DNA from 4 places in the Sideroxydans lithotrophicus ES-1 genome. Region 2 is predicted to be linked to each of the others. Evidence: predicted binding sites of a transcription regulator. Region 2 holds the regulator's gene; each other region holds the start of a gene.
What was found. Region 2 encodes sigma-54, which starts transcription at its own class of promoters, with help from an activator protein. Its sites were predicted from a motif close to TGGCACNNTTCCTGCT; they were not measured.
Positions count from the first base shown of each region.

Region 1: a site for sigma-54 is predicted at 2,151-2,166, ahead of SLIT_RS09035 (glycogen/starch/alpha-glucan phosphorylase). Genes of this name have one in related genera too.
Region 3: a site for sigma-54 is predicted at 4,021-4,036, ahead of SLIT_RS00770 (nitrate- and nitrite sensing domain-containing protein). Genes of this name have one in related genera too.
Region 4: a site for sigma-54 is predicted at 3,871-3,886, ahead of SLIT_RS03585 (integration host factor subunit beta). Genes of this name have one in related genera too.

Region 1 is NC_013959.1:1,817,577-1,824,984, reverse strand. It holds gene SLIT_RS09040 (glycoside hydrolase family 57 protein) at 1-1,728, shown strand, start outside; gene SLIT_RS09035 (glycogen/starch/alpha-glucan phosphorylase) at 2,208-4,712, shown strand; gene tig (trigger factor) at 4,807-6,111, shown strand; gene clpP (ATP-dependent Clp endopeptidase proteolytic subunit ClpP) at 6,114-6,740, shown strand; gene clpX (ATP-dependent Clp protease ATP-binding subunit ClpX) at 6,783-7,408, shown strand, end outside.
Region 2 is NC_013959.1:437,234-444,641, forward strand. It holds gene rapZ (RNase adapter RapZ) at 1-417, opposite strand, end outside; gene hprK (HPr(Ser) kinase/phosphatase) at 567-1,502, opposite strand; gene SLIT_RS02160 (PTS sugar transporter subunit IIA) at 1,656-2,111, opposite strand; gene hpf (ribosome hibernation-promoting factor, HPF/YfiA family) at 2,168-2,491, opposite strand; gene SLIT_RS02170 (RNA polymerase factor sigma-54) at 2,508-3,938, opposite strand; gene lptB (LPS export ABC transporter ATP-binding protein) at 3,969-4,691, opposite strand; gene lptA (lipopolysaccharide transport periplasmic protein LptA) at 4,688-5,275, opposite strand; gene lptC (LPS export ABC transporter periplasmic protein LptC) at 5,256-5,843, opposite strand; gene SLIT_RS02190 (KdsC family phosphatase) at 5,843-6,364, opposite strand; gene SLIT_RS02195 (KpsF/GutQ family sugar-phosphate isomerase) at 6,364-7,350, opposite strand.
Region 3 is NC_013959.1:163,965-171,372, reverse strand. It holds gene SLIT_RS00780 (ABC transporter permease) at 1-678, opposite strand, end outside; gene SLIT_RS00775 (CmpA/NrtA family ABC transporter substrate-binding protein) at 735-2,171, opposite strand; gene SLIT_RS00770 (nitrate- and nitrite sensing domain-containing protein) at 2,722-3,987, opposite strand; gene SLIT_RS00765 (hypothetical protein) at 4,337-5,344, opposite strand; gene SLIT_RS00760 (hypothetical protein) at 5,447-5,995, opposite strand; gene SLIT_RS15745 (hypothetical protein) at 6,441-6,797, opposite strand; gene SLIT_RS00755 (response regulator) at 6,944-7,408, opposite strand, start outside.
Region 4 is NC_013959.1:721,249-728,656, reverse strand. It holds gene SLIT_RS03610 (D-amino acid aminotransferase) at 1-823, shown strand, start outside; gene SLIT_RS03605 (HP0495 family protein) at 820-1,089, shown strand; gene lipB (lipoyl(octanoyl) transferase LipB) at 1,169-1,816, shown strand; gene SLIT_RS03595 (ABC transporter ATP-binding protein) at 1,842-2,726, shown strand; gene SLIT_RS03590 (ABC transporter permease) at 2,723-3,730, shown strand; gene SLIT_RS03585 (integration host factor subunit beta) at 3,999-4,286, shown strand; gene SLIT_RS03580 (PA0069 family radical SAM protein) at 4,474-5,538, opposite strand; gene SLIT_RS03575 (PaaI family thioesterase) at 5,815-6,342, shown strand; gene SLIT_RS03570 (GNAT family N-acetyltransferase) at 6,317-6,880, shown strand; gene SLIT_RS03565 (hypothetical protein) at 6,971-7,342, opposite strand.

The sequences.
Region 1 (7,408 bases), 1.4 Mb from region 2:
CAAAACGTCAACAAGAAGCTGCATCTGATCCTGTGCTGGCACATGCATCAGCCGGATTATCGCGAGTACCTGAATGGCGAGTTCGTGCTGCCATGGACTTATCTGCATGCCATGAAGGATTACACCGATATGGCATTCCACCTGGAACAGCATCCGCAAGCCAGGGCAGTGGTGAACTTCGTGCCCATCCTGGTCGAGCAACTGCAGGATTACGAACGGCAGTTCAAGAGCGGCGACATTCGCGATGCGTTGCTCGGGATGCTGAATCACGAGCGGCTGGACGAGCTGGGCGACGAAGCGCGTCAACACATCCTGGACAGTTGTTTCAAGAGCAACCATACCAAGATGCTGAAGCCGTACCGGGCCTATCAGCACCTGTTCGACCTGCAGAAGCTGGTGGAGGGGCATGGCCGCGAGAATGTGACCTATCTGTCTGGACAATATCTGGCCGACCTGCTGGTCTGGTACCACCTCGTCTGGATGGGCGAGAGTATGCGCCGCAGCAGCGAACTGGTGGCCCGGTTGATGACCAAGGGCAGCCAGTTCACCTATACCGAGCGCAAGGAGTTGTTCGATCTGATCGGGGAGATCATCACCGGCATCGTGCCGCGGTATCGCAAACTTGCGGAACGCGGGCAGATCGAAATATCGTCCACACCTTACAACCACCCCATCGTGCCGCTGTTGCTGGACTTTGCTGCAGCACGTGAAAGCGAACCGAACGCGCCATTGCCTCAGGCATCGCACTATCCGGGCGGACTGTCGCGAGTGCATTCCCACCTTGCCAATGCCGTGGAGAGTCACAGGCAAAATTTCGGAACCGTACCTTACGGCATGTGGCCTTCCGAAGGCGGTGTGTCGCGAGCTGCGTTGAAGCTGCTGGCGGAACACGGTTGCGAATGGACTGCGACCGGGCAGGCGGTGTTGGCCAATAGCCTGCGGCGCGAGATGAACGACAACCCGCTGCCGGGCAGCTCGGGGTATCTGTACAAGCCTTATCTGGTCGAGACGGGCGGCAAGCCGATCCATTGTTTCTTCCGCGATGACGGTTTGTCGGACAAGATAGGCTTCGAATACGCAAAGTGGAAGGGCGATGATGCGGCAGCCGATTTCGTCCATCATCTGGAGGAGATACTGCGCAATGCGCCGGGTGACGACGACCCGGTAGTCACCGTGATCCTGGATGGCGAAAACGCGTGGGAATATTATCCCTACAACGCCTATTATTTCCTGTCGGAACTCTATTCCAGACTGGAAAGTCATGCCGATATCTGCACCACTACTTTCCATGATTGCGTACGGGCACTGAACGATCCGGATTCGCCTGTGACGGCGAGCAAATTGAAACAGATGGTGGCGGGCAGCTGGGTGTATGGGACGTTCAGCACCTGGATCGGTTCTGCCGACAAGAATCGCGGTTGGGATTTGTTGTGCGAAGCCAAGCGCAGCTATGACATCGTCATGTCGAGCGGGCGCTTGAATGCCGATGAGATGCGGCTGGCCACCGAGCAGCTTGCGGATTGCGAAGGCTCTGACTGGTTCTGGTGGTTCGGCGATTACAATTCGGCGATGAGCGTGGCCTCTTTCGACGCGCTGTTCCGTCGCAACCTTTCAAATCTGTATCGCCTGCTCAAACTGCCGCCGCCCCTTGAGTTGCAGCATGTGATCAGCGTAGGCACTGGAGAGCCGGCCATGGGCGGAGCCATGCGCCGTTCCGAAGCCGTTTGATCCTGGCCAGAATGGTTGTAGGCATGGCCGTCAGCTTTGTTGTTACACTGTCGGCATTCATTCCCGTTTGTGGGAAAACTTACCCATTGGGCGCATGTGACTTTTGCATACAGTCATGGTTTTTTCCGACGTCAGCCCGCTTTGTATCGAGTGCTTGAGCGATTCCCATATCCGCACACGGGGGCGGACCGGTTGCTTTAATATTATTGCGGTCCGCATGTTCATGGAGAACGTCTAACGAGGCGATTTTGTGCCGGTCGGTTCGGACTGCACCGAGTTGGTGCCGGTGTCTGATTCGGAGAATGGAAGACGCTGTTGTTGTCAGGGCAGGGTTGAACACCATGTGCAGATATTCAGGATAACGTCGGCCGACGAAGTGATGACTTTCGAGTACGCTCCGTGTTCTTGTGTTAACTGCTGCTTGGCATCAATGTTGCTGTTGTTATAAAGCAACCAATTTATAAATCATTGGGAATGAAATGAATACGGTCAATAAGCCTTTTCTCGCCAAGCATCCTGGCACGATGAAGATTCCGCCACTGGGCATGAATGCCATCGGTGTGGAGGAGGATTTTTGTCGTTATTTCAATCACACCCTTGGCTGGGAAAAGGCGAGTGTGTCTTCGCACCATGTTTATTCTTCCTGCGCTTTGGTTTTGCGCGACCGTTTGGTCGAGCGCTGGCGCAGGACGCAGCGCGCCTACGATGAGTCCGATTGCAAACAGGCCTATTACCTGTCACTGGAATTCCTCATGGGGCGCGCTTTGGGCAATGCGCTATTGAACCTGGATCTGGAAGGGGCAAGCGCCGAAGCGATGCGCAATCTGGGTCTGGATCTGGAGGAGGTGCAAGAACTGGAAAGCGATGCCGGCCTGGGCAATGGCGGCCTGGGCCGCTTGGCGGCATGCTTCCTGGATAGCTGTGCGACGCTGCAACTGCCGGTGACGGGCTACGGCATCCGCTACGAATACGGCATGTTCCGCCAGAAGCTCGAACATGGGCGCCAGATGGAGGAGCCGGACCATTGGTTGCGCAACGGCAATCCATGGGAGATCGAACGGCCGGAATTCGCGGTCAACATCCAATTCGGTGGGCGTTCCGATTTCTATACCGGATCGGATGGCGGTTTGCACGCACGCTGGGTGGATACCCAGGATGTGGTCGCCGTGCCTTATGACATGCCGATACCCGGCTATCGCAACGGCACTGTGAATACCTTGCGTCTGTGGAAAGCGACAGCCACCGAAGAGTTCAACCTGGATGAATTCAATGCCGGCAGTTATACCGAGGCGGTCGCGGCCAAGAATGCCGCCGAGCATATCACCATGGTCTTGTACCCGAACGATGCCAGCGAGAACGGCAAGGAGCTGCGTTTGCGCCAGCAGTATTTCCTGGCGTCAGCGAGCCTGCAGGACGTCTTGCGCCAATGGGTGAACAAGAATGGCAATGATTTCACCGGCTTCGCCGAAAAGAACTGTTTTCAATTAAACGATACTCATCCCACCTGTGCCGTGCCGGAACTGATGCGTTTGCTGATGGATGAACATGGATTGGGCTGGGATGAGGCGTGGGATATCACTTCGAACACGATGGCCTATACCAACCATACGCTGTTGCCGGAAGCATTGGAGCGCTGGCCGGTGCATATGTTCGGGCGACTGTTGCCGCGATTGCTGGAGATCATCTACGAGATCAATGCCCGTTTCATGGAGGAGGTGTCTTCACGCTGGCCCGGCGATACGGAGCGCGAGCGGCGCATGTCCATCGTGGAAGAGTGCGGCGTGCCGCAGATACGCATGGCCTATCTGGCAGTGGTGGCGTCTCATTCCGTGAATGGCGTGGCTGCGCTGCATTCGAAGCTGTTGCAGCAGCATCTGTTCCATGACTTCTTCGAGTTGTGGCCGGCCAGGTTCAACAACAAGACCAACGGAGTGACGCCACGTCGCTGGATGGCTTCAAGCAATCCGTTGCTGAGCGCACTGATCGACCAGAGTATCGGTGACGCTTGGCGAACCGACCTGTCCAGATTGACGGCGCTGCGCGAATTTGCCGATGACAAGAAGTTCCGGGCCGAGTGGTACAAGGTGAAACAGGCCAACAAGCAAAAATTGGCCGAGATGGTCGCAAAGGATTGCGGCGTCGAATTCGATACTTCTGCATTGTTCGATGTGCAAGTCAAGCGTATCCACGAATACAAACGCCAGTTGCTCAATGTGCTGCATGTCATCCATCTTTATGATCGCATCAAGAGTGGCGATATTGCCGACTGGACGCCGCGTTGTGTGCTGATCGGTGGCAAGGCTGCGCCGGGCTATATCATGGCAAAGCGCATCATCCGGCTGGTGATCGCGGTAGCAGATGTCGTCAATCACGATCCGGCAACCAAGGGTCTGTTGCGCCTGGCCTTTCTGCCGGACTATCGTGTTTCTGCGATGGAGGTGATCTGTCCGGCCGCCGACCTGTCCGAGCAGATTTCCACGGCGGGCAAGGAGGCATCGGGTACGGGCAACATGAAATTCATGATGAACGGAGCGATCACCGTCGGTACGCTGGATGGAGCCAACATCGAGATCCGCGAAGAAGTCGGAGCGGAGAGCTTCTTTTTGTTCGGATTGACTGCCGAGCAGGTCGAGGCAGCTCACGGACATTATGATCCAGCCGCTATCGTTGCGTCCGACAAGGAGCTGGCGCGAGTGATGCACTTGCTGGAAAGCGGACATTTCAACCTGTTCGAGCCGGGGCTGTTCGATCCTGTCGTACAGGCGATCATGAGTCCGCAGGATCCATGGCTGACGGCTGCGGATTTCCGCAGTTACGTGCTTGCCCAGCAAAAGGTGTCTGCCGCATATCGTGATCGCGAACGCTGGACTCGCATGAGTATCCTCAATACCGCAGCCAGCGGAAAGTTCTCCAGCGACCGCACCATACAGGACTATAACCGCGATATCTGGCACCTGCTGCAAGTGCCGGCACATGTTGAGTAAACGGGCGGGCGGGCCATCCCGCCCCGTTTCATGTATCATTCTGTCCGCGATATTCGTTTTGTGAAGCCAGCCTAAATTCAAAGGAAGTGTCAGTATGTCAAATGTAGAGACCTTGAGTGGATTGCAGCGCCGTTTGAATGCGTCCATCCCCCAGCAACAATTGCGCGGCGAAATGGAAGCGCGGCTGAAGCGCATCGGCCGGACCGCCAAAGTACATGGATTCCGTCCGGGCAAAGTGCCGTATAAAGTCCTGGAGCAGCAATACGGGCCATCGGTGCAACAGGAAGTTCTGGGCGAGAGCCTGCAACGTTCTTTTGCCGAGGCTGCCGTTACCAACAAGCTGCAAGTGGCCGGCTATCCGCAGTTCGAGATCAAGACTGCGGACCTGAACGCGCCGCAGATCGAGTACAGCGCGACTTTCGAGGTTTATCCGGAAGTCACCCTGGGCGATATCTCGGACGTAAGCGTAAATCGCGTTGCATTCACGCTGAGCGATGCGGATGTGGAAGAGACCATCAAGACATTGCGCAAGCAGCGTGCAGTGTTCAAAAAAACCGATCGTGCGGCTCGTAATGACGACCAGGTTCGCATCGATTATTACGGCAAGCTGAACGGAGTCGTATTCGAAGGTGGCGAAGCCAAGGATGTTCCGTTGGTGCTTGGGGTCGGGCGCATGCTGCCGGATTTCGAAAAGGCCATCGTCGGTATGAAAGCAGGGGAGACCAAGTCCTTCGACATGACTTTCCCCGCGGATTATCACGGCAAGGAAGTGGCCGGCAAGCAAGTGACTTTCACTATCACCGTGCATGCAGTGGAAGAGGCGGAGTTGCCTGAAGTCGATGCCGAGTTCGCCAGATCTCTTGGCCTGGAGGACGGCGATGTGGACAAGCTTAAAGCCGAGATCCGCGACAACATCGGGCGCGAGGCTCAGCGTCGGGTGAAGGTGCGCAATAAAGACAGCGCAATGGACGCGTTGCTCAAGATATCTGAGCTGGAAGTGCCCAAGTCACTGTTGGAAAGTGAGGCACAAAACCTGATGCAGCAGACTCTGCAGGATATGGAGTCGCGCGGAATGAAAATCCCCAAGGGGATGCAATTGCCGGCGGATATGTTTGTCGAACGTGCGACCAAGCGCGTGAAGCTCGGCCTGATTCTGGCTGAGTTGGTCAAGAAGCATGACCTGCAAGCCAAGCCTGAACAGGTAAAGGCTCTGGTGCAGGAATATGCGCAGAGCTACGAGCATCCGGAAGAAGTGGTGCGTTGGTATAACTCCGATCCTGCGCGCCTGCGTGAAGTCGAAAATCTCGTGCTGGAGGATAATGTGGTCGCCTGGGTGATGGCTGGTGCCAAGGTCGGCGATCAGGCAGTCACGCTGAACGAATTGATGGGGAGTAACTGAACATGTTGAATAGCTCTACCAAGCTGATGATGGAACCGCAGGACATCGGCATGATTCCGATGGTGGTTGAGAGCAGCGGGCGAGGAGAGCGGGCCTACGATATCTATTCGCGCCTGCTCAAGGAGCGTGTGGTATTCCTGGTTGGCGAGGTCAATGACCATACCGCCAATCTGATCGTTGCCCAAATGTTGTTCCTGGAATCGGAAAATCCGGACAAGGATATCCATTTCTACATCAACTCGCCGGGCGGCTCCATCTCGGCGGGTATGGCGATCTACGATACCATGCAGTTCATCAAGCCGCAGGTATCTACGCTGTGTATCGGTATGGCCGCATCGATGGGCGCATTCCTTCTGCAGGCAGGTGCAAAGGGCAAGCGTTTTGCCTTGCCGAATTCAACCGTAATGATCCACCAGCCTTTGGGTGGATTCCGCGGCCAGGCATCGGATATCGAGATCCATGCCAGGTACATCCTGAGTTTGCGCGAACGCCTGTATGCATTGATGGCACAACATACCGGACGCACAGTGGAAGAAATCGCCCGCGACAGCGAACGCGACAATTTCCTCAGTGCGAAAGAGGCTGTGGAATACGGCCTGGTAGATCAAGTGCTGGATAAGCGGATTTAAGTAATCAGGTAGGTTGCCGATAATTTCGGAGCGGAGGTGCAAATGACGTCGGACAAGAACAAGGGTGACAAGCTGCTGTACTGCTCGTTCTGCGGGAAAAGCCAGCATGAGGTGCGCAAGCTGATTGCGGGCCCGTCGGTATTCGTGTGCGACGAGTGTATCGCGCTGTGCAACGACATCATTCGCGAAGAGACACAAAGCAGCATCGGCGGGGACAAGTCAGACAAGAGCGAGTTGCCGGTTCCTCATGAGATTTGCGCACGTCTGGATGAGTATGTCATTGGGCAGCGTCAGGCAAAAAAGATTCTGTCGGTGGCTGTATATAACCACTACAAGCGCTTGAAGAGCACTGACGCGGACGGTGTCGAACTGGCAAAGAGCAATATCCTGCTGGTCGGACCGACTGGCTCGGGCAAGACCTTGCTGGCGCAGACGCTGGCGCGGTTGCTCAATGTGCCTTTCGTGATGGCGGATGCCACTACGCTGACAGAAGCGGGTTATGTTGGCGAGGATGTCGAGAACATCATCCAGAAATTGCTGCAGGCCTGCGACTATGATGTTGAGCGTGCGCAACGCGGTATCGTCTACATCGACGAGATCGACAAGATCTCGCGCAAATCCGACAACCCTTCCATTACCCGCGATGTGTCGGGTGAGGGCGTGCAGCA
Region 2 (7,408 bases):
GAGGTCGCTGGTGTCGATGTGATGCCCGATGTTGGCGATCTCGGCGAGCAGCTCGCGTTCGAGGGCGACGCTTTCCGGCAGCGTCTTCACGCCATCGCTGAGCGGGTGCAGACGGCGCGTCTCGGAGAAGCGCTTCACCAGCGTCTCGTTCTTGGCGTCGAGGAAAAGCACGTGCACATCTACTTGTTGTTGCCGCAATTTTTCGATGTATTGCGGCAACAACAGGACGCTGTTGCCGCTGCGCACATCGACGCTGACCGCGACCTTCCTGATGCCGGCCAACTTCAGATTGTTGGTCAGCACATGCAGCAGTTCGGCGGGCAGGTTGTCCACGCAATAGTAGCCGCTGTCTTCCAGTACATTGAGAGCGACGCTCTTGCCGGAGCCGGATAAGCCGCTGATCAGGAACAGCTGCATAGTCTGCCTCTACTAATCTGCTGCGCAGCACGATTGCTGCGTCGCATGCTCGTTCAATCCTTGCCTACCTGTGAGGTATGTCTCGTCATTCACTGTGCGGCTCCTTGCACTCATGCTTGCTCGCGACGATTATTAGACGCATCCATTATTTACTGCTCCTGCATGTGCTGCTCGTGGCGCTCGATGAACTCCTTCATGGTGTCGATGCCGCGCTGCTGCAGCACGAAATTGCGTGCGGCGGCTTCCACCAGCACGGCGAGGTTGCGGCCCGCCATCACCGGGAGCTCCACCTTGCTGATCTTGATTCCCAGGATCTCCTCGACGCCGGAGGTGGGCAGGCGCTCCAGCTTGGACAGGTCGTCGAAGGGCGGGCGATACAGATGGACGATCAGTTTCAGGCTCTTCTTGCGGCGCACCGCCGTCTCGCCGAACATGGTGCGGATATTGAGCATGCCCAAGCCGCGCACTTCGAGGAAATCGCGCAGCAGGTCAGGGCAGCGGCCTTCCAGCGTTTCCGGCGAGATGCGGTACAGCTCGGTGATGTCGTCCGCCACCAGGCCGCTGCCGCGCGTGATGAGTTCCAGCGCCAGTTCGCTCTTGCCCACGCCGCTGTCGCCGGTGATCATCACCCCGACGCCGAGCACATCGAGGAACACGCCGTGGCGTGTGGTGGAATCGGCCAGTCCCTTGACGATGTAGTGGCGGATCATCCACATCAGTTGCACGCTGCCCAGCGGCGAGCGGAACAGCGGGGTGTGGGTGCGGTTGGCGAAATCCAGCAGGCCCTTCGGTATCTCGGTTTCCCCAGCCACGATCAGGCACAGCGGTTCGCCTTCTTCCAGCTGGGTCAGCGCGGTGGCCAGCTCCGCCGGAGAAAGCGCGTGCAGATAATCCAGTTCGGTGCTGCTCAGTACCTGCACCCAGTTCGGGTGGATCAGGTTCATGTGGCCGATCAGGCCGCGGTTGGAGGCGTTGACGACTTCGCTTTCCAGCACGCGATCCGTGCCTTTTTCGCCGCCCACCCAGACGAGGCTCAGGCGTTCCTGCTTGTCTTCGAAGAGTTGCTGGATATTGACCTGGGCCATTACAGATACCTCTTAAAAATCCAAAGTTTCGTCGTCATGCCGCGTTGCGCGCGAAAAATCTTGCTTACATATACCAACATATGCGGCGCTACGATTTGTCGCGCGCGCCTTGCCTGACTTAGAAATTTGAATTTTAAGAGGCATCTGTTGCATCTATCCTTGCCAGTCGGCGAACAGCTTCTGGATCGCGACCGGATCATCGGTGGCCTGCAGTTGGTCGCGGAAGGTCTTGTCGCAGAACATCTGCGCCAGTTCGCCCAGCAGTTGCAGATGCAGGTCGGTTGCCCGTTCCGGAACGAGCAGTACAAAAATGAAATTCACCGGCAATCCGTCCGGTGCGTCGAAGGGGATGGGGTTCTGCATCTTGACGAAGGCTGCCGCCGCATCGCGCAAACCCTTCACGCGACCGTGCGGGATGGCCACGCCCTGGCCCAATCCGGTGGAACCCAGCTTCTCGCGCGCGAACAGGCTGTCGAACACCTGGCTGCGGGCGATGCCCAACGTATTTTCGAACAACAGGCCGACGCGCTCGAACACCCGCTTCTTGCTGGCCGATTCGTTATCCAGCAGCACGCATTCCGGGGTCAGGATCTTACTGATTAGACTCATGCTGATTCACCATTGCGAAAAAACAGGGCAACCACTTCTGATTGCCCTGTGTTGTTTCATTCTGCAGCGCTGTGCTTGCCGGATTCGTCGTGGCGGCGTGCAGTGTGTTTTTCCTTGTGTTTCAGCACCTGGCGGTCCAGCGAATCGACCAATGCATCGATCGCGGTATACAGGTTGCTGTCTTCCGTCTCGGCGAAGATGTTCTTGCCGGAAACGTGGACGTTGGCCTCGGCCTTCTGCACCAGCTTGTCCACCGACAGGATCACGTTGATGTCGATCACGTTGTCGAAATGACGTTTGACCTTGTCCAGTTTGCTGAGCACATGCTCGCGGATGGCCGGGGTGATTTCGAGATGACGTCCTGTGAGGTTGAGGTTCATGGCCTGCTCCTTATGGTTAGAGTGATTTACGAAGATTTACCGGAAGGATGTTCATGCCCTCGCGGTATTTTGCCACGGTACGGCGGGCGACCAATATGCCCTGCTGTGCCAGGATTTCGGACATGCGACTGTCGGTGAGGGGGTGCTTGGCATCCTCCTCGCTGACCAGTTGCTTGATGAGTGCGCGGATGGCGGTGGAGGAGCACGCGCCGCCTGCTTCGGTGGCCAGACCGCTGCCGAAGAAGTACTTGAATTCGTAGATGCCGCGCGGGGTGAGCATGAACTTCTGCGTAGTCACGCGCGAAATGGTGGACTCGTGCAACTCGAGCTGTTCGGCGATCTCGCGCAGCACCAGCGGGCGCATGGCGATGTCGCCGTGCTCGAAGAACTGGCGCTGGCGCTCGACGATGGCCTGCGACACGCGCAGGATGGTCTCGAAGCGCTGCTGCAGGTTCTTGATGAACCAGCGCGCTTCCTGCAATTGGCCGGCCATCTCCTGCGCGTTCTTCTCGTTGCGCTGCTGCAGGATGTTGGCATACACCTGATTGATGCGCAGGCGCGGCATGGCCTCCGGATTCAGGCGTGCGCGCCAGATGCCGCCGTGGCGTTCCACCAGCACATCCGGCACCACATAGTCTGCCGCACGATGCTCGAAAGCAGATCCGGGTTTGGGTTGCAGATGCACGATCAGGTCCTGGGCGCAGCGCAGGGCATCGTCATCGCAGCGCAGGGTCTTTTTCAGTTTGCTGAAGTCGCGGGCGGCCAGCAGATCCAGATATTGGCTGACGATGGTCAAAGCCAGGTCCCGGCCCGGCACATCTTCAGGCATGTCGCGCAGTTGCAGCGCCAGGCATTCGCTCAGGTTGCGCGCACCGATGCCGGGGGCATCCAGATGCTGCAGCTGCACCAGCGCCGTTTCCAGGTCGTCCAGGGTGATATCCAGTTCCGGCGGCAGCAGCTCGACGATCTCTTCCAGCGGCTGCGACAGGTAGGCGTTCTCGTCCAGCGCATCGATGAGCAGGCCGACGATCTTTTTGTCGCGCGGATCCATCTGGCTCATGTTCAATTCCCAGAGCAAGTGCTCACGCATGCTGGGTTTTTCGGCAGCGACCTCCGAATAGCCGTCGTCCTCGTCATCCGGGCTGGAAGCGGAGGTCGATGAGAACGAGGGTTCCGGCCATTCGTTGCTGTCGTTGCGTGATTCCGCTTCGGCGGGCTCGCTGCTTTCGGCACTGCTGGATGGGGCGGGGGTATCGGTGCTGCTGTTGCCGCTGTAGGTCTGGTTGGTATTGTCGTCCTCGCGTTCGAGGAAAGGATTCTCGTCCAGCAGGCGCGCAGTCTCCTGATTGATCTCCAGCGTCGAGAGTTGCAGCAGCTTGATAGCCTGCTGCAACTGCGGCGTCAGCATCAGTTGTTGGGATTGTCTGAGTTGGAGAGAGTGTTTCATTACTGGTTTTGGCGTGTGTGCGGCGCTATCTTATAACTTGAAGTGCTCGCCCAGATACACCTTCCTCACGCCCTCATTATAGATGATTTCCTCGGGCTTGCCTTCGGCCATCACCGAGCCGGCATTGATGATGTAGGCGCGGTCGCAGATGCCCAGCGTCTCGCGCACGTTATGGTCGGTGATCAGCACGCCGATGCCACGCTCTTTGAGGAAGCGGATGATCTTCTGGATATCCAGCACGGCAATGGGGTCGACCCCGGCAAAAGGCTCATCAAGCAGGATGAAGCGCGGGTCGGTGGCCAGCGAACGGGCGATCTCGACGCGGCGGCGTTCGCCGCCGGACAGGCTGATGGCGGGATTGTCGCGGATATGGGTGATGTGCAGGTCGTTCAGCAATGCCTCCAGTCGTGCGTCCATCTCGGCGGGGGCATAGCCCTGCAATTCGAGCACTGCCTTGATGTTTTCGGTCACGGTCAGGCGGCGGAAGATGGAGGCCTCCTGCGGCAGGTAGGCCAGCCCGAGGCGCGCGCGGCGATGGATGGGCAAATGGGTGATGTCCTGGTCGTCGATGAAGATCTCGCCGCCATCGGCGGCGACGAGGCCGACGATCATGTAGAAGCTGGTGGTCTTGCCTGCGCCGTTCGGGCCCAGTAGTCCCACCACTTCGCCGCTCTTCACGGACAGCGAGACATCCTGCACCACGGTGCGGGCGCGATAACGTTTTTTCAGCGAGACGGTTCTGAGTTCGCTCATGGTTTTTGCTTTGAAAGGGTTGGGCTGGTCTGGATGGTGAGTGGCGCTGCCGAGCCGCTGGCCGGCTCTTTGGCCTTGGGCTGGATCACTGCGTGCGCTCGCCCTTTGTCGGGGTCGTTGAGGCGGGTCGGATCGCCGCTGACCTCGAACACCTCGGTACGGGTGCTGTAGGCGATGTGGTCGCCCTGTACGTCATCCTGGTCGCGCTTGACCCGGGCATGGCCGAAGAAATCCACCGTTTCGGTGCGTGTATCGTATTCGATGCGGTCGCCATAGCCTTCCATATACTGATCGGTGCCCTCGTGTTTCTGGCGGAAATTGGCGGGGCTGCCGGTGGCGGTACAGTGCTTGTTGCCCAGTTTATCCTGCGTGAGCACGATCTTCTCGGCCTGGATGAACAACGTTCCCTGGGTGAGTTCCACCTGGCCCTCGAACACGCTGGTTTGCTTCGCATCATCGATGACGACGCGATCCGATTCCACATGGATAGGTTTGTCGCGGTCTGCGTGTTCGGCGAGCGCAAGGTTGTTCCAGCCCATCAGCAGCAGGCTGCACAGTGCGGCATTAATTGCGGTTCGGCTCATGGTTGGCCCTGACGCGCGATAGCAATTTGACCGTGCGCGCTTGGTTGTCGAGTTCCATGCCGACGGCACGGATGATGTTGTACTGGTTCGTCATCACCACCGACTGGTTGGTCTCCGCCCAGTCGCGATCGGGCACGACATGCAGATAGCCGGTTACGAAACGCTGTTCGCCGAGGTCGCCGCTGGCCGGGCGCACGACATTTACGTCATCGTAAAGGTAGACGTCGTCTCCCTTGCTGGAGACCATGCCGGTCTGCGCCGAGGTGATGGTCGGCGGGCGGTCCGCATACAGGCTGGTGACCTTCGGCATCTCCAGATGGGTGCTGTCGTCGTCCGGGTAATGCCAGAGTTTTTCTGCCGAGAGCGTGTAACGCGGCCGGCCTTGCAGGTTCAGCGTGACGGCGGAGAAACTATCGACGACATAGTCGACATCGTGGCGTTGCTGGTTCTGGGCCTGGGTCAGGGGCTGTACCTGCTTATCGAGCCAGTAAGTGGCCAGCAACAGCAGCAGCAATGGCAACAATGGCAGCCATGAGCGCGCTTTGTCGAAGAACCGGTTTGCGAACATCACTTCAGGTAGGGCGCAAGTTGCGCCTCTAACGTGCCCTGTGCGCCGAGGATCAGTTCGCACACTTCGCGCACTGCGCCATGCCCGGCCTCGCGCTGGCTGACGTAATGCGCATGGTCGCGGACGATCTGCGGGGCCGCGGGAACGCTCAGCGCCAATCCGACGCGGCGCATCACGGGAAGATCGACCACATCGTCGCCCATGAAGGCAGCGGCCTCAGGTGCCAGCTTGAGTTCCGCCAGCAGTGCCTGCATCGTTGCCAGCTTGTCCTCCACGCCCTGATACAAACGGGTGATGCCGAGATTCCTGGCGCGCAACTCGACGCACTTCGAAGTGCGTCCGGTGATGATGGCCAGCTCCACGCCCGATGCCTTCAGCATCTTCAGGCCGTGGCCGTCGAGCGAATTGAAGCGCTTGAACTCTTCCCCGGAATCGGAAAGATACAGGCCGCCGTCAGTGAGCACGCCGTCCACGTCGAAGGCAACCAGGCGCAGAGGTTTGATTCGTTCGGCGAGTGACATCAGATGACTTTCGCCTTCAGCAGGTCATGCATGTTCAGTGCGCCGACCAGTTTTTTGTCGGCGTCCACCACCGGCAACTGGCTGATGTTGTACTTCTCCATCAATTGCACGGCATCGACCGCCAGTTCATCCGGGCCGATGTTGCGCGGGTTCTTCGACATCACGGTGCTGACGAGGGTGGTGCTGAAATCCAGCTTCTTTTCCAGTGTGCGGCGCAGGTCGCCATCGGTGTAGATGCCGAGCAGGCGCTTGTGGTCGTCCACGATCGCAGTCATGCCCAGGCCCTTGCGCGATATCTCGAGCACCGCATCGGCCAGCGTCGCGCCTTCACGCACTGAAGGGATACTGGCATTGGAATGCATGATGTCGCGGACGCGGGTGAGCAGGCGACGACCGAGGCTGCCACCGGGGTGCGAGCGTGCGAAATCCTCCTCGCCGAATCCCTTGGCATCGAGCAAGGCCACCGCGAGCGCATCGCCCAGTGCGAGTGCGGCGGTGGTGCTGGCGGTGGGGGCGAGGCCCATCGGGCAGGCCTCTTGTGCCACGGAGCCGTCGAGATGCACATCGGCCGCCAGCGCCAGGCTGGATCTCGGATTGCCGGTCAGGCTGATCAGGTGCGCGCCCTGGCGCTTGATCGCAGGCACGATGGTGAGCAACTCTTCGCTTTCGCCGGAATAGGAGAGCGCGATGACCACATCCTGCGCCGTGACCATGCCGAGATCGCCATGGCTGGCCTCGCCCGGGTGCACGAAATAGGCGGGCGTGCCGGTGCTGGACATGGTCGCGGCGATCTTGCGCGCGATGTGCCCGGATTTGCCCATGCCGCTGACGATGACCCGGCCTTTACAGGCGAGGATCAGATTCAGTGCATGCAGAAAATTGTCGTCGATACGCTGCGTCAGTGCCCGTACAGCATCGGCTTCGATGCCGAGTACCTGGCGTGCAAGGTCGAGCGCATGCGGTGCGGCGGAGAATGGTTTATTCATGTACTGGATTATAACAGCGCTTTTTGGGCCGGAGTTCTTTTGCGGAGCCTCGACAAAA
Region 3 (7,408 bases), 270 kb from region 2:
CTTGTCGATTGAAGCGACACCCAGTGCGGTGTTGACCAGCGTCGGCCACATCGAACACAGCGTCACGGTGATCGCCGAGATGAGGAATGATTTCGCGAACATCGGATCGGCGCTGACATAGAGTGCGCTGACCACCAGTGTGACAATGGGCAACCAGGCGAGCGGCGACACCGGACGGAATATCTGGATCAGTGGATTGAGTGCAGCCTGTATCGTCTTGTTCAAACCGCACAGGATACCGAGCGGCACGGCGATGATCGTCCCCAGGAAGAACCCGACGAACACCGTGTAGAGGCTGGTGAAGATCTGATCCAGGTAGGTCGGCTGGCCGGTGTACTTTATCTCATCGAATTGCTGCCCCGGGTTCGTGGCCTGGAATTCAGCCTTGCGTTCCTTCTGGCGTTCTTCGAACGCAGCTTTGCGTCCCTGCTCGTCTTGATATTCCTGATACAGGTTGCCAGCCTGTTTCATCACCGCAACCGGTCCCGGTAATGTGCCCAGCGACGTGTGGACATGGCTGGCTCCGACATCCCACAAGACCAGGAAGATGAAAATACCCAGCAAAGGCGGCAGCACTGTGCGAAATATCACCCGCAACACCGGCTCGCCGCTGGAGTCGGGTTGCAACAATGCGGACACACGTCGCCTGATGGATGGTGTTGGTTGTATTGTGTTCATGAGTACTCCACGCAGTCATTTGCATCCCGGCAACTGCCGGGACGCATTCACTATATTTACGGCTGTTCGTTGCCCTTCAAGCCAATCTTGAACTTGTCGATATACGCATTCGGCTTGCGCCCATCGTAAACAATGCCGTCGATGAAACCGTCTTCCCGTCCCTTGAAGCCGGTCTCCCTGGAAAAATCGGGGAAGTCGGACGCCTTCATCTTGCCTTCAGCTATCAACTCCTTTGCTGCAGTGGCATATATGTCCGGACGGTAGACCTCTTTGGCAATCTTGATGTACCAGCTGTCCGGTTTGGCTTCCGCAATCTGGCCCCAGCGGCGCATCTGCGTCAGGTACCAGACCGCATCGCTGTAGTAGGGATAGGTTGCGTTGTGGCGGAAGAATACGTTGAAGTCAGGTGCGGGACGCTTGTCGCCTTTTTCATATTCAAAGGTACCGGTCATGCTGTTGGCGATCACCTTTTCGTCGGCACCAACGTAGTTCGGTTTCGAGATCATTTTGACCGCTTCCATACGGTTCCCGTCGTTCTGCGCGTCAAGCCAGTATCCGGCACGGATCAGCGCCTTCACGATGTGCACAAGCGTATTGGGGTGCGCATCCGCCCACTTCTTGGATACGCCGAAAACCTTTTCCGGATTGTTTTTCTGCACGTCGTAATCGGTTGCGACCGGCACGCCTATCCCCTTGAACACTGCCTGTTGGTTCCACGGTTCCCCGACGCAATAACCGTCAATCGTGCCGGCTTCCATAGTTGACGGCATCTGAGGCGGCGGAGTGACCGACAGCAGCACGTCCGCCTTGAGGGTCCCACTGGTATCGCCCTTGGTCGGCGCGTAGTAGCCGGGATTCATTCCGCCTGCCGCAAGCCAGTAGCGCAATTCGTAATTATGTGTGGATACCGGGAACACCATCCCCATCTTGAATGCCTTGCCCTGTGCCTTGTATTCGTCGACAACTTCCTTGAGGTACTTCGGATCGACCGGATGTACCGGCTTGCCATCCTTCATAGGCAGCTTTTTCTTGAGCTCGGTCCACACGGCATTGGAAACAGTGATGGCATTGCCATTCATGTCCATGCTGAACGGAGTGATGATGTCGGCTTTGGTGCCTATGCCGATGGTGGCCCCAATCGGCTGACCGGCAAGCATATGCGCGCCATCCAGTTCGCCGGTGACTACTCGATCGAGCAACACTTTCCAGTTTGCCTGCGCTTCCAGCGTGACTGACAGCCCCTCGTCCTCGAAGTAGCCTTTCTCGTAGGCGACTGCCAGCGGCACCATATCGGTGAGCTTGATAAAACCGAATTTCAAGGAAGTCTGTTCGGCTTTGCCGACTGCGGCTTTAGCGTCGGACAGGCCTAGCGGCGCAACACAATTCAGTGCGAGCACACACGCAACGATTGCCGTACTTTTAAGAAATCCGCGACGAGGTTTACAGTTGCCGTTTACGGAAACGGCCGTTCCATTTGTAGTTTCACTTTTCATGTTGCGTTCTCCTTGAATTAACCGCCATATATAAAAGACAACATCTTTAAACGATCTAATAAAAAAGCGTCCGACTACGCATTTGCGCAGTGGGACGCCTTTGTCCTTGTACTCATTTTCCGAACCGCCATTGGTTCGCTACTGACAATTGCGATGCAACAGTCGTGCCACAACTTGGCGGGTACGTCTATTGCCTATGCAATCAGCAAGATAGAATGATTCTCCGTTTTTCTTTGAGTTTCATTAGCATGATTTAACGAACTGAATTGGTGCATGACTTTATTTGGTGGCCACAAATGTGCACCCCTTATGCGCGTATATTCAAACTGAATTCTTTGTATATCCGTTGGCACGATACGGACAGGATGACATCGCCGCCCGGGTCAAAACCATCATTAACTTGGCCTGTTGCTGGATATTTGTAGTTTTCGTGCCGATCCGGGAGTCTGCGCCATAGGGCAGATTCCCGGATCATTGAAATACTCAATGGGAGTTTTCAGCTCCTGTATGGTGCGTTTGAGATCGGCACTGCCCCGAGTTTGTGCGGAATTCAGGAAACCGCTGCGAGCGTCAGAACCGCTTCGGCCACATCCGCCAGTCGCCGGTTCTGCTCCATGGATGCATTGCGCAATCTTTTGTAAGCAGCATCCTCGCTGAGATTGAAGCGCGCCATCAGGATACCTTTGGCACGCTCGATGGTTTTCCTCTCGTCCAGCGCGCGCCGTGCCGCAACCAGCTCGGTCTCCATGCCGGCCAGCCGCTGGGACTGAGCCTGCAGCACGTCGACTATCGACCGTCTCTGACCGGCTTCACCACCGGCATGTGCCACAAAGCTCAGTGCATTCTCGACTGGTATGGCGGGGTTAAAGAATTTGTCGGCCAACTCGGCGCTCGCGGGCGGGTGCTCGCGAAGCGCCTTGAGCAGTCCTTCCGAATCCTGCAAATCGGACTCAGCCTCGTTGACAAGCGAAGCGCAGAGTTCTTCAAGGCGGTCCACCAGCGTGCACTGTATAGACCAGATTGCTGTCAGGCGCTCGCTGCATGTTTCGAACCACTTATCGCTCAGATTTGCGTCGAGGGCGGTGGTCTGCCTGGCATTGCACAACATCCGCCGCATGCGCTCCAGCTGCGCGATGCAGGATGCATCCTGGACTTCCTGCCACTGGGCCATCAGCTGCTCTTCTATGAATTCACCAAATACCTGGAAGTGGCGTTCCTGGGCGTCGATGAGATGCAAGATTCTTTGCTGGTGGACATCGTCGCAGATGCCTGAGGCGAAGGACAACGCCCCGACCGCACGCTCTCTGCCTGCCAGCTCCTTGCCCTGAACCAGATTGAAGAACGCGACCAACAAGCTGGATATGCGCGGATCGACCGTGGAATCAGCCACCTCGAAGATCAGGGAAACCAGGCCGGCGATCAGGCGGCTGAATGCTGCGATAGAGTCATCCGCAGTCAGCTTCTGTTCACTGATTCGTATTCTGAGTTCGGGAAGTTCATCCAGACCGAGCAGAACCCAGGCCATCAGGTGCAGAAGCCTTGCGTTGCCATAGATGGCTCGCTTCAACTGCGGCTCGAACGCAGTCCGCAATTCGCGCTCCACTGACTCGGATTCCGCGGCCAATTCCAGGCGTATGTCGGCAAAGCGATCTCCAGCCGAGGCGAGGAAGATGCCTGATGCACCGCGTTCGGCCTGCAGATTGTGAATCAAGTGGCCGACTACGCCGACGAACTGCGACATTGCGGCCAAGTGCTTTAACTCCTCGATCTGGAGTTGTTTGGCAAGCAGGACGATCTTTTCCGCTGACAATTTCATGGTTTGCTTATGACTGAATGATGTTCAATCATAAGCAAACCATGTGCCATCAAATCAGATATGCCCTAAGCGTTTTCCGATAACTCACTGACCGTGCCCTTGCCAGCAACTGAAAATGTCCATATTCATCGGATATGAACGCTAAGGAAAAATGAAAACTCCCTTACGGAATGAGGGAGCTTTGAGGTGGTGCGCCGGAAGAAGTGAATCTGGGCACTGGGAAGTGCAGTTGCCTATCCCTTAATAAAAATAATCTGCGTCAATATCTCGAGCATGGTGCAATAACAGAGAAACCGATGCCTGAGTTTGTAAACAATGCAGTTCGACCCAATATTATTATATATACGTTCTACAAATCGTCCCCCTCGTACGTGATGTCAAGGATACACTTCGCCCAGTAACCGCCGGCATCATCAAGTTGTTTATAAGCAGTACAACCTTCTCTTACCCGCATGTCCGTAATCACGCCATGTATAGGCACACTCCCGTTATGCCTTCTTTCTGCAACCCATTTTTCCGCTTCTCTCTTAAGTTGGGCGATATCTTGCTCAATCGCAAGTTCGGGCCTGGCAGCCCTGGCCCCATTGTCATTGAAGCCATCATGAACATATTTTTTCCTGCGTGTTTGGTTGGTGGAATGCTCGCCCTGCACTGTAGCTCCAATTACAGCAGGCGTTACCCCTCCCCCATAGACATTGGTAGAGCCACCCGAATTGGACTGCATAGATGACGAGTTGCGTGCTCTGTCCATCAACTCATCGGCAGCACGCTTTTCCTTGGCCTCTCGTTCTGCACGTTGCGCTCGACTTCTCTCCTCTGCATCAATATCGGCCTGCTTCTGCTGGATAGCCCTATCTTGAAGTTGCTTTATTTGACGCGCATTAGCCTGGTCTTGCTGCGCATAATCATTAAGTTGGCTCTGGAATTGCTGAAAACCCGCCCTCATTGCTCCATCAGTGGCGCGAACCGATTCGTTATTTTGCCGAATACGCTCTGCTTCTTGTTCTGCTCTTTCTTGATCCTCCCGTTGCTGGGTCTTCTTCAGATTAATCGCAACCTGTTCCATGCGCATCCGATGCAGTTCGTCTATACGCCCGCCGTTTTTAAACTCACACGGAGACTCTTTCTTTTCGTTATACCCCTCTAGATTATAGTAGCTCCGACAAGTACCAATACCATCCGGCCTTCCATTACTCAGCACTCCCTTAAAGTCTAAACCCGCAAAGTGATACCACCCCTCCTTGTCGGCCAAAGCGACCGGGGCGGAAATAGATGCGTAATGCGGCACCTCTACCTCAGCACAACCAGCCAGTAAGTAAATTGAGACGATCAAAATTAATGTTTTCATATTGTCCATTTTTTATTCACCTTAGCCATTAAGATTCATATGACGTTTGACTAGTGGCGCGTTTGAGACGCATGCATTACAGGGGATTGGAATTTTCTTTACTCTACTTTGCTATTTAGTTGTTCTATTTAGTTCGGATATCATTTTCCTAACTAATAGTTTGGATTCTTTCTTATACGCCTTATCCTCGTCGGCAATCAGCGGGGCTGTGAACCCTGACATTGTCGTTAATAGGATAGTCGCTTCGGTTTTCATTAAGAGCGCTCCATTTTGATAAACTTCAATTTCGACAGTTTGCGTGGTCTCGCCTCCGTTGTAGTTTGGAATTAATCCAAGCGACCCCAAGGTAAGCAAAGCTCCCAAGAAGCTTCCAGATTCCCACTTGTTGTCAACTGTCACCATTGAGATATAAATCCCGTTCGGGACCGGTTGTCGACTAGGCGCCTCTTCAACTGAAGAAAAGAGTCCGGTTTCCTCTAAAGCGTGCAAAACATTCGTTCCCGCCCATACATAAGCTTTTTGTCCTGGCATTATTTTTGGTCTAGCCAAGTTCTGTTGCTCATCCCAACTATATTTATAAGATGCGTCATAGTATGTTTGACAGCCGCTTAATAAAAATAGGGAGGCTGCTGCCATTACAAACATAAATATGCGATTCATTAATACATCTCCTCTTAATAAATTGAAAACTTACAACCAAAGTTCTTCAATTGGCCATGCAACATTCTTGGATAAACGCTATCAACGAGATATTCCTTGCAGGCAAATCAATTTGTTATGCAAACGTTAATCAATAATCACAAATGGCACATTTAGCAATCTGCCAAGACCCGTCTGATGTGCCCGCATTTATATTCCCGGTCGCGAATGAAAAAAGCGTACGTCACATGAAATATAGGCCCAATTTGATGTGGTACGCCTAGAGAGATAAATTGGGAACTGAGGAAAGAAGATTCTTTCCAAGAAATTTCAGCATCCAGATCAAATATTCTCAGTTTGCTGAATACTCTGACCTGAACGCTGTGTGGCTTCATCTTGTAAGTTAGCCTCGATCTGGACACCTAACCACACCGGAGAAGACAGGCGGTCGGCTAATTAGTAGCCGTTAATAATCGTCCACTTTGTAGCTCTCCAACAAAATTTGATTACAGCCACCGTATTTTGTATTCACGCCACATTGATATGCGGATGCGTCATCAGTCTCACCGGGACCCATTGACGAATGGCACATTCTTTCTCTATTGCCGTTATTGGCCACGATAGTCCAGCAAATGCTTGCACTTCTATTTCCATTATTGGTTACTTTGACATAACCGGATCCGCCGCCAGCACGAGAGCATACTGACATTTCTACCGGATATGCTCTGTGAGTCCATGTTTGGCAATCGTCCTGCTCAGCCTTCGATGCCGACGCTAATCCTAATGACAACACTGATGCTGCTACCAATAGAAACTTCTTCATCTAATCCCCCTGTTAAGTTAAGAACTACTAAACATTATTTAGACTCCTAATGCGCATGCATGGAGGTGAAGCCGCGTGGAACATTATTTTGTATGGTGTGTTTCGTCTATCCCACGAACGAGGGAGCCGGACGAGAGGTAAATAGATTAAGTACTGATCAAGCCTCGCCGTATTGCTTCAACAGTGGCTTCTGCGCGAGAGGAGATATCAAGCTTGGAGTAAATCGAGCGCACGTGCGCGATAATGGTATGGGCACTCACGCTGAGCAGTTGTGCAATCTCTGTGCGGCTTAATCCCTTGGCGATATAGGTCAATACCTCTTCTTCGCGCGCAGTGAGTGGTACCAGCAACAACGATGTCGCAGGGGTTTGTTTGGCCAACTGCATGATGCGTCGGGCCACTGGTGGCGAGAGTGGTGGAGCGCCATTCAGAATCCCGTGGAGATCACGGATCAACTGCTCGTCCGTTTGATCCTTTAGCAAATAGCCATCGGCACCAGCGTTTAGTGCAGGTAGCAGATGAGCATCGTCGTCATATGCTGTAGCAACGACGCAGTACCCCGCCAACCCTTGCATTTTGGCCCGCCGGAGTATATCCACGCCTGTTCCATC
Region 4 (7,408 bases), 280 kb from region 2:
GATCGAAGAAGCCAGGGTGTCGGTACTGGACCGCGGCTTCATCTTCGGCGACGGAGTCTACGAAGTCATCCCGGTGTATTCGCGCCGCCCTTTCCGCCTTGCGGAGCACCTGCAGCGCCTGCAGCACAGTCTCGACGGCATCAAGCTGAAGAACCCGCACAGCGAGAACAAGTGGGCAGACGTCCTCTACGAACTCATCGCCCGCAACGAGCCGGATGACCAATACATTTACCTGCACATCACCCGCGGCGTCGCCAAGCGCGATCACGCTTTCCCGAACCCGCCGGTACCGCCGACCGTATTCGCGCTGAGCAACCCGCTCACCACGCCTCCTGCGGAACTGCTGCAAAGCGGCATCGCCTGCATCACCGTTGCCGACAATCGCTGGCTGCGCTGCGACATCAAGTCCATCGCGCTGCTGCCCAACGTCTTGCTGCGGCAGGCTGCTGTCGAGGCGGGCTGTGCCGAAGCCATCCTGATCCGCGACGACGCCTTCCTCACCGAAGGCGCCGCCAGCAACATCTTCGTGGTGAAGAACGGCAAACTGCTGGCGCCGCCCAAGGACAACCTGATGCTGCCCGGCATCACCTATGATGTCATCCTTGAGCTCGCTGCCGCCAACAGCATCCCGTATGAGGTGCGGCGCATAACGAAAACAGAGGTGTTCGGCGCCGACGAACTGCTGCTCACCTCCAGCACCAAGGAAGTGCTTGCCGTCACCACACTCGATGGTAAACCCGTGGGCAACGGCAGGCCCGGCGCGATGTTCGCCAGACTGCATCCGCTCTACCAGGCTTTCAAACGGGACGTGATGCGCAAATGATCGACCCCAAAGAATCCCTCATCGAATATCCCTGCGATTTCCCGCTCAAGGTGTTCGGGGAAGCGCAGCAAGGCTTTGCGCAAGCCGTCGCCGCAGTTGTGCAGGCGCATGCGCCCGACTTCGACAGCGCGACCATCGAGATGCGCAGCAGCAGCAATGCCAGATATATCAGCCTTACCTGCGTCATCCGCGCCACCTCGCGCGAACAGCTCGACAATCTGTATCGCGATCTGACTTCGCACCCGATGGTCAAAATGGTGCTGTAATAGACATTGCCTTCCTCGCCAACCCTTTCCCCCCAAAGCGGATAAGGCTTGGTAAGGAGGTAAAGAGGAGGAATGCTCCATGCAACACCCATTAATCCACATCAAAGCACTGGGCATGGTCGACTACGAACCGACCTGGCGCGCCATGCAGCGCTTCACTGCCGAGCGCAGCGCCGACACCGTGGACGAGATATGGCTGGTGCAGCACCCGCCCACCTACACGCAAGGCCAGGCAGGCAAGCCGGAGCACCTGCTTAATCCAACCGACATCCCGGTGGTGAAGATCGACCGCGGCGGCCAGATCACCTACCACGGCCCCGGCCAGATCGTCGCCTACCTGCTGCTCGACCTGCACCGCTGGAAGATCAACGTGCGCGAACTGGTACGCCTGATGGAGCGAGCCGTGATCGACCTGCTGGCGGAATATGGAGCACAAGCGGAAGGCCGCGAGGATGCGCCCGGCGTGTATGTCGGCGATGCCAAGATCGCCGCGCTGGGGCTCAAGATCAAGAAGGGTTGCAGCTACCATGGCTTGTCGTTCAACGTGGACATGGACCTGTCTCCGTTCGACAACATCAATCCCTGCGGCTACGAAGGATTGCGCGTCACCCAGGCCATCGAACTCGGCATCACCGTGCCATGGGAAGAACTGCAGGCGCAACTGACCCAGAATCTGGTGCACGGCCTGCAGCGGCACCTGGACAAAAAACGTTTGCTCGAACAGTGACTCTCAACAGCCGGACCATTGCGACATGCCTCCCATAATCACCGCCACCGATCTGGTCAAGCAATACCCCGGCGTCCTTGCTGTAGACCATATCGACCTTGCCATACCCACCGGCATCTGTTTCGGTCTGCTCGGCCCCAACGGCGCGGGCAAGACCACGACCATCGAGATACTGGAAGGCATCCACCTTCCGACCAGCGGGACGGTGCTGTACAAAGGCGAACCACTGGGGGCAAGGTATCGCGAAGAGGTAGGCATACAGTTCCAGCACACTGCGCTGCAGGAGTTCCTGACGGTGCGCGAGACGCTGGAGCTGTTCGAACGGCTCTATCACCGCACCGTGCCGATTGCCGAACTGATCGAACTCTGCTCGCTGGCGGATATCCTTGATCGCGACACCCGCAAGATCTCCGGCGGACAGCGGCAACGCCTGCTGCTCGCCCTGGCCCTGATCAACGATCCCGAGCTGATCTTCCTGGATGAACCCACGACCGGACTCGACCCGCAAGCGCGGCGCAATTTCTGGGACCTGGTCAAACTGGTCAAGTCGCGCAACAAGACCATCGTACTGACCACGCACTACATGGAAGAGGCTTATGCGCTTTGCGACGAGATCGCCATCATGGACAAGGGGCGTATCGTCTCGCAGGGTACGCCACAGCATCTGCTGTCCGAACATTTTGGCGACGTGATACTGCAGATCCCGGATACCGACGCGGCAGGCAAGCTTGGCGGATTGGGTCTGAGCGCTATCCAGGCCGGCGACATGCACGAGATCAGGACCAACCGCCTGCACCACACACTGCAGCAACTGATCGAAAACGGCGTCAATCTCGATCACCTGCGCATCCGCGCATGGACGCTGGAAGACCTGTTCATCAACGTGACCGGAAAGAAGGTCAGCCCATGAAGAAGTTCCTCGCCGTATTGCACGCCCGCAACATGGAATTCCTGCGCGACCGTTCCGCGCTGGCATGGAACCTGGCCATGCCGTTCATGCTGGTGATCGGCCTGGCATTTACCTTCTCCGGCAACAACAAGGAGATCTACAAGATCGGCGTCGTGGGCGGGCTCGACAGATTGCACAGCGTCGCCCCGGCACTGCAGTCGACGAAGTTCATCCAGTACATTCCCTACGACGACCTGCATGTCGCCGTCGGCAAGGTCGAACACCATCAGATGGACATGTTGATCGACGTCAGCGGTGCGCCGAAATACTGGATCAATTCGAGCTCCCCCAACGGCTACCTGCTCGAACGCATCGTCTGGGGTACGGATGGGCACCGTTTCGAACGCCAGACCGTGGAAGGCGCGGAGATACGCTATGTAGACTGGTTCCTGCCCGGCATCCTGGGGATGAACATGATGTTCGCCTGCCTGTTCGGCGTCGGCTTCGTGATCGTGCGCTACCGCAAGAACGGCTTCCTCAAACGCCTGAAAGCGACCCCGCTGGGAGCCTTCCAGTTCCTGTTCGCGCAGCTGGTCTCGCGCCTGCTGTTGATCATGCTGGTCACCACCATCGTCTATGGCGGCTGCAACCTCTTCATCCGGTTCAACATGCAGGGCTCCTATTGGACGCTGTTGCTGGTCGCGACACTGGGCGCGATGTGCATGATCTCCATCGGCCTGCTCATTGCGGCGCGCACTGCCAGCGAAGAACTGGCCGGCGGCATCCTCAATATCGTGACCTGGCCGATGATGCTGTTGTCGGGCGCCTGGTTCTCGCTGGAAGGAGCCCAGGTCTGGGTACAGAAGCTGTCGCTGATCTTCCCGCTGACCCACATGATCACTGCTGCACGCGCGATCATGAACGAGGGCGCCACGCTGTCCCAGGTGATGCCGCAGATCTGGACGCTCACCGTCATGAGCGCGATCTTCATGGCCATCGGCGCGTATGTGTTCAAGTGGGAATGACGGCGCCGATCCAGAGCCACCCTGCTTCCATATCTGAATTGTTCACCAAAGCTGTGCGCCAGGCCGCTTCTTGGTGCGGCCATTTCCCTGCCTGCCCTCCACTACCAAGCTAAGCTATTGATAAATAGTGGCACATATCTTGGCACAGTGTTTGCTGACTGATCAACTGAAAGTGCTGCAGATCAGTGTTCTGCTACTTTCATGTTTCTCCCACCCATTTGGGCATCCTCCGGGATGCCCACTTTTTCACAGGATGAAAGACACTTCCATGAATCGCAGCGACCTGATCTCCAAGTTGGCCGAACAAACGCCGAACCTGCAGGCAAAAGATGTCGAGCTTGGGGTGAGGGTCATCCTGGATAAATTGGCAACGACCATCTCGAAAGGCAATCGCGTGGAGATCCGCGGTTTTGGCAGCTTCGGCCTGAATTACCGAAAACCGCGCAATGGTCGCAATCCGAAGACTGGCGCGAAGATTGAGGTTGCTGCCAAATACCATCCGCGATTCAAGCCGGGAAAAGCGCTAAAAGAAATGCCCATCCAAGGTGAAAAATGAAGGCACCGAAATCAAGAGTAGCTGAGGTTTTCTATTGGCTGATCGAAAGAACCATGCCCATGATCGCCGCGATCACCATAGCCGACTCGATCAACCCGTCGAACTAGTGTGGTGGTATTTTCGCTTCACCCCGCCAAGCTGATAAAACAAGAATGCCGCTCCACTTTTAATCACGCCCCTGCTTCTGCTAAAACAAGTTACGCTGCCCATGCCGATTCGGCTTGATGAAGCGCGTCGTATCCAGCGCCAGCTGCCCGCGATTGAATCCCAAGCGCTCGCATGCAAGGTCAAAACGCCTGGACAGCAGCTGCGAAAACAACCCATTTCCGGTAAAGCGCGTGCCGAACTCCGGATCGTTCTCGCGACCGCCGCGCATCTCGCGCAAGCGGCTCATCACATGTTCCGCTTTCAGCGGGTAATGCGTAGCAAGCCAATCCTTGAACAGGTCTTTCAGCTCATAGGGCAAACGCAGCAAGGTATAGGCCGTTGAGCGCGCACCGTGGTCGTATGCCGCCTGCAGCACATTCTCCATTTCCGTATCGGTCAGGAAAGGGATCACCGGCGCGACCATCACGCCGCACGGCACGCCCGCCAGGTTGAGGCGCTCGATAGCCTGCAATCTGCGACGCGGCGAAACTGCGCGCGGTTCCAGCTTGCGCGCCAGCTCTGCGTTCAGCGTGGTGACGGAGATGAACACTTGCACCAGGCCGTCTTGCGCCAGTTGCGCCAGCAAATCAAGATCTCTCTCGATCAGCGCCGACTTGGTCACGATGGAGAGCGGATGCCTGCACTCTGCCAGCACCTCCAGTATCTGTCGCGTGATCTTCCACTCGCGTTCGATCGGCTGGTAAGGATCGGTATTCGAACCCAGCGCGATGGGCGAACATCGATAGGAAGGCTTCGCCAGTTCAGCGCGCAATAGCTTCGGCGCATCGGGCTTGGCGAACAGTCTGGTCTCGAAATCCAGTCCGGGCGAAAGGTTCAGGTAACCATGCGAAGGCCGCGCATAACAATAGATACAGCCGTGCTCGCAGCCGCGATAGGCATTGAGCGTATGGTCGAGCGGCAGGTCCGGCGAATCGTGGCGCTGGATCACGCTCTTTGCGCGCTCCACTGTCACTGTCGTTCTGAATGGCGGCAACTCTTCGTCTGCAGCACTCCAGCCGTCGTCGATACGCTCGCGCACCGCACTCTCGAAACGCCCCTCGATCTGCAGCGTCGCACCCCGGCCTTTTGCCACTTCATGTTTCATTCGATCCCAGTCCACTCGCATCATTGCCAACGCTCTTTCGACTCCCCCAATCGACTCAGAACGTTCGTTCTGTCGCAACTATATGGCGTCAAGAGAGGCATTGTCAAATGGGCATGAGGGGCGCTGATTCAACTTCACTCGACCAAACATCGCCACTTGTCGTAGCGGCGAATGCCTTCGAGTGTTGCGCTCGATTCAGGGAGTGTTTAGAGTGAACGCCATGAGCGAACAAATTCCGCACCGGCCTTTTTGCATGTCAGCCCACCCGTCCAATCAATGAATCGGTTACGCAAACTGTTCACTGAAAGAACACGGGAGAGCTTCTCGCTGCGCTGGTTCGGGCTCACCAAGATCCCCCTGCTGTCCTATGTTGGCATTTCAGTCGCGGAAGTTTCGCCTGAGCGGATGGTGGTCAGGATCCCACTGCGGCGCAGGACCAGGAATCACCTCGGCTCCATGTACTTCGGCGTGTTATGTGTCGGTGCCGACTGCGCAGCCGGAGCGCTCGCCATGTACCTGATCAGGCGGCAACCGGAACACATCGCGCTCGTGTTCAAGGATTTCAATGCTGGGTTCCTCAAGCGCGCCGAGGGTGAAGTGGAATTTTGCTGTAGTCAGGGCAAGGAGATCGCCGATCTGGTCGCCCAGGCTGCAGCATCTGATGAGCGGGTCGAGCGGCAGGTCGAGGTCATTGCCACCGTCCCGTCATCAGGCCTTGAACCGGTTGCCAGATTCAAATTGACGCTCTCGCTGAAGAAACGGGCCAAGCCCGGACAAAGTGGACAAGCTATCGCAGCAAGTTGAAATTGAAAAATATCAGGCAGAAAAATCGATGAGCAAACACGCACCGCAAAAAACGTTTGGTAAAACCACAGAGAACCTTGCCAACTGCCGATTGACCAGCCCGTTGACCGATGAGCAGGCCCTGGCAATAGCAGAGATGCTTTCGATTTCAGAGCCGTGGAAAACCCTGAAATTCTCCGCCGCAGCATTGGCGAAATATTTGATGCGCGATGACACCTCGCTATACCGATACGCGGTTTCTGTTGATGGCAAATTGGCTGGAGTCATTTGCGTGCGCTATCCCTGGCTGCGCGGTCCCTACATCGAACTACTGGGCCTATCCCAGGATCACCGGGGACAAGGTATCGGCAAACAGATACTGGCCTGGACCGAATCAGAAGCGCGTCGCGAAGCCAGGAACCTGTGGGTTGTGGCTTCGTCGTTCAATCACCAGGCCCTGGATTTCTATCAGGGCCTTGGCTTCCAACCGATCGGCCCGATCCAGGGGTTGGTGACACCGGAATACGATGAGATATTGCTACGCAAATGTTTGGATTGATGTCTGCCAACACCGCATCCGAGTTGCACCATAACAAGATGCGATCATGCACAGACAACGGCCGGAAATCGTCAATTCCGGATTTTTCAATTAAATCTCTTCTTCGATAACGCGAAAGTCGCCGAACCAAGGCGATACCGCAACTGAAAAAATTACAGTATCGCCTTCTATCTCGGCAATAATCCAATATCCACCTACTCCCAATACTTCAACCCACTTCTGCAAAAGTGGTTCAACTTTCGTATCACCAAAAGCAAGTTTTTGTCGAACAGCCTCGAATACTTCCTTATTTTCTCTGGCCAGAGTCCGTATATTTCTTAGAATTTCATCCACTGCTCCGCGTTCCGGTAGATAACCTCGATCAGTATAAGGAATCATCGATGGTATTTTTGAACTTGGTTTGTTCTCCACAACATATCTGGCTGCTGCAATAACTTCGTTTTTATTGTACCGAATCTTCATTTTAGCCTCCGTGAGGATTCTTTCTCTTCACATGATCCAAACCAAAATAATTTCAAGTCATGAAAA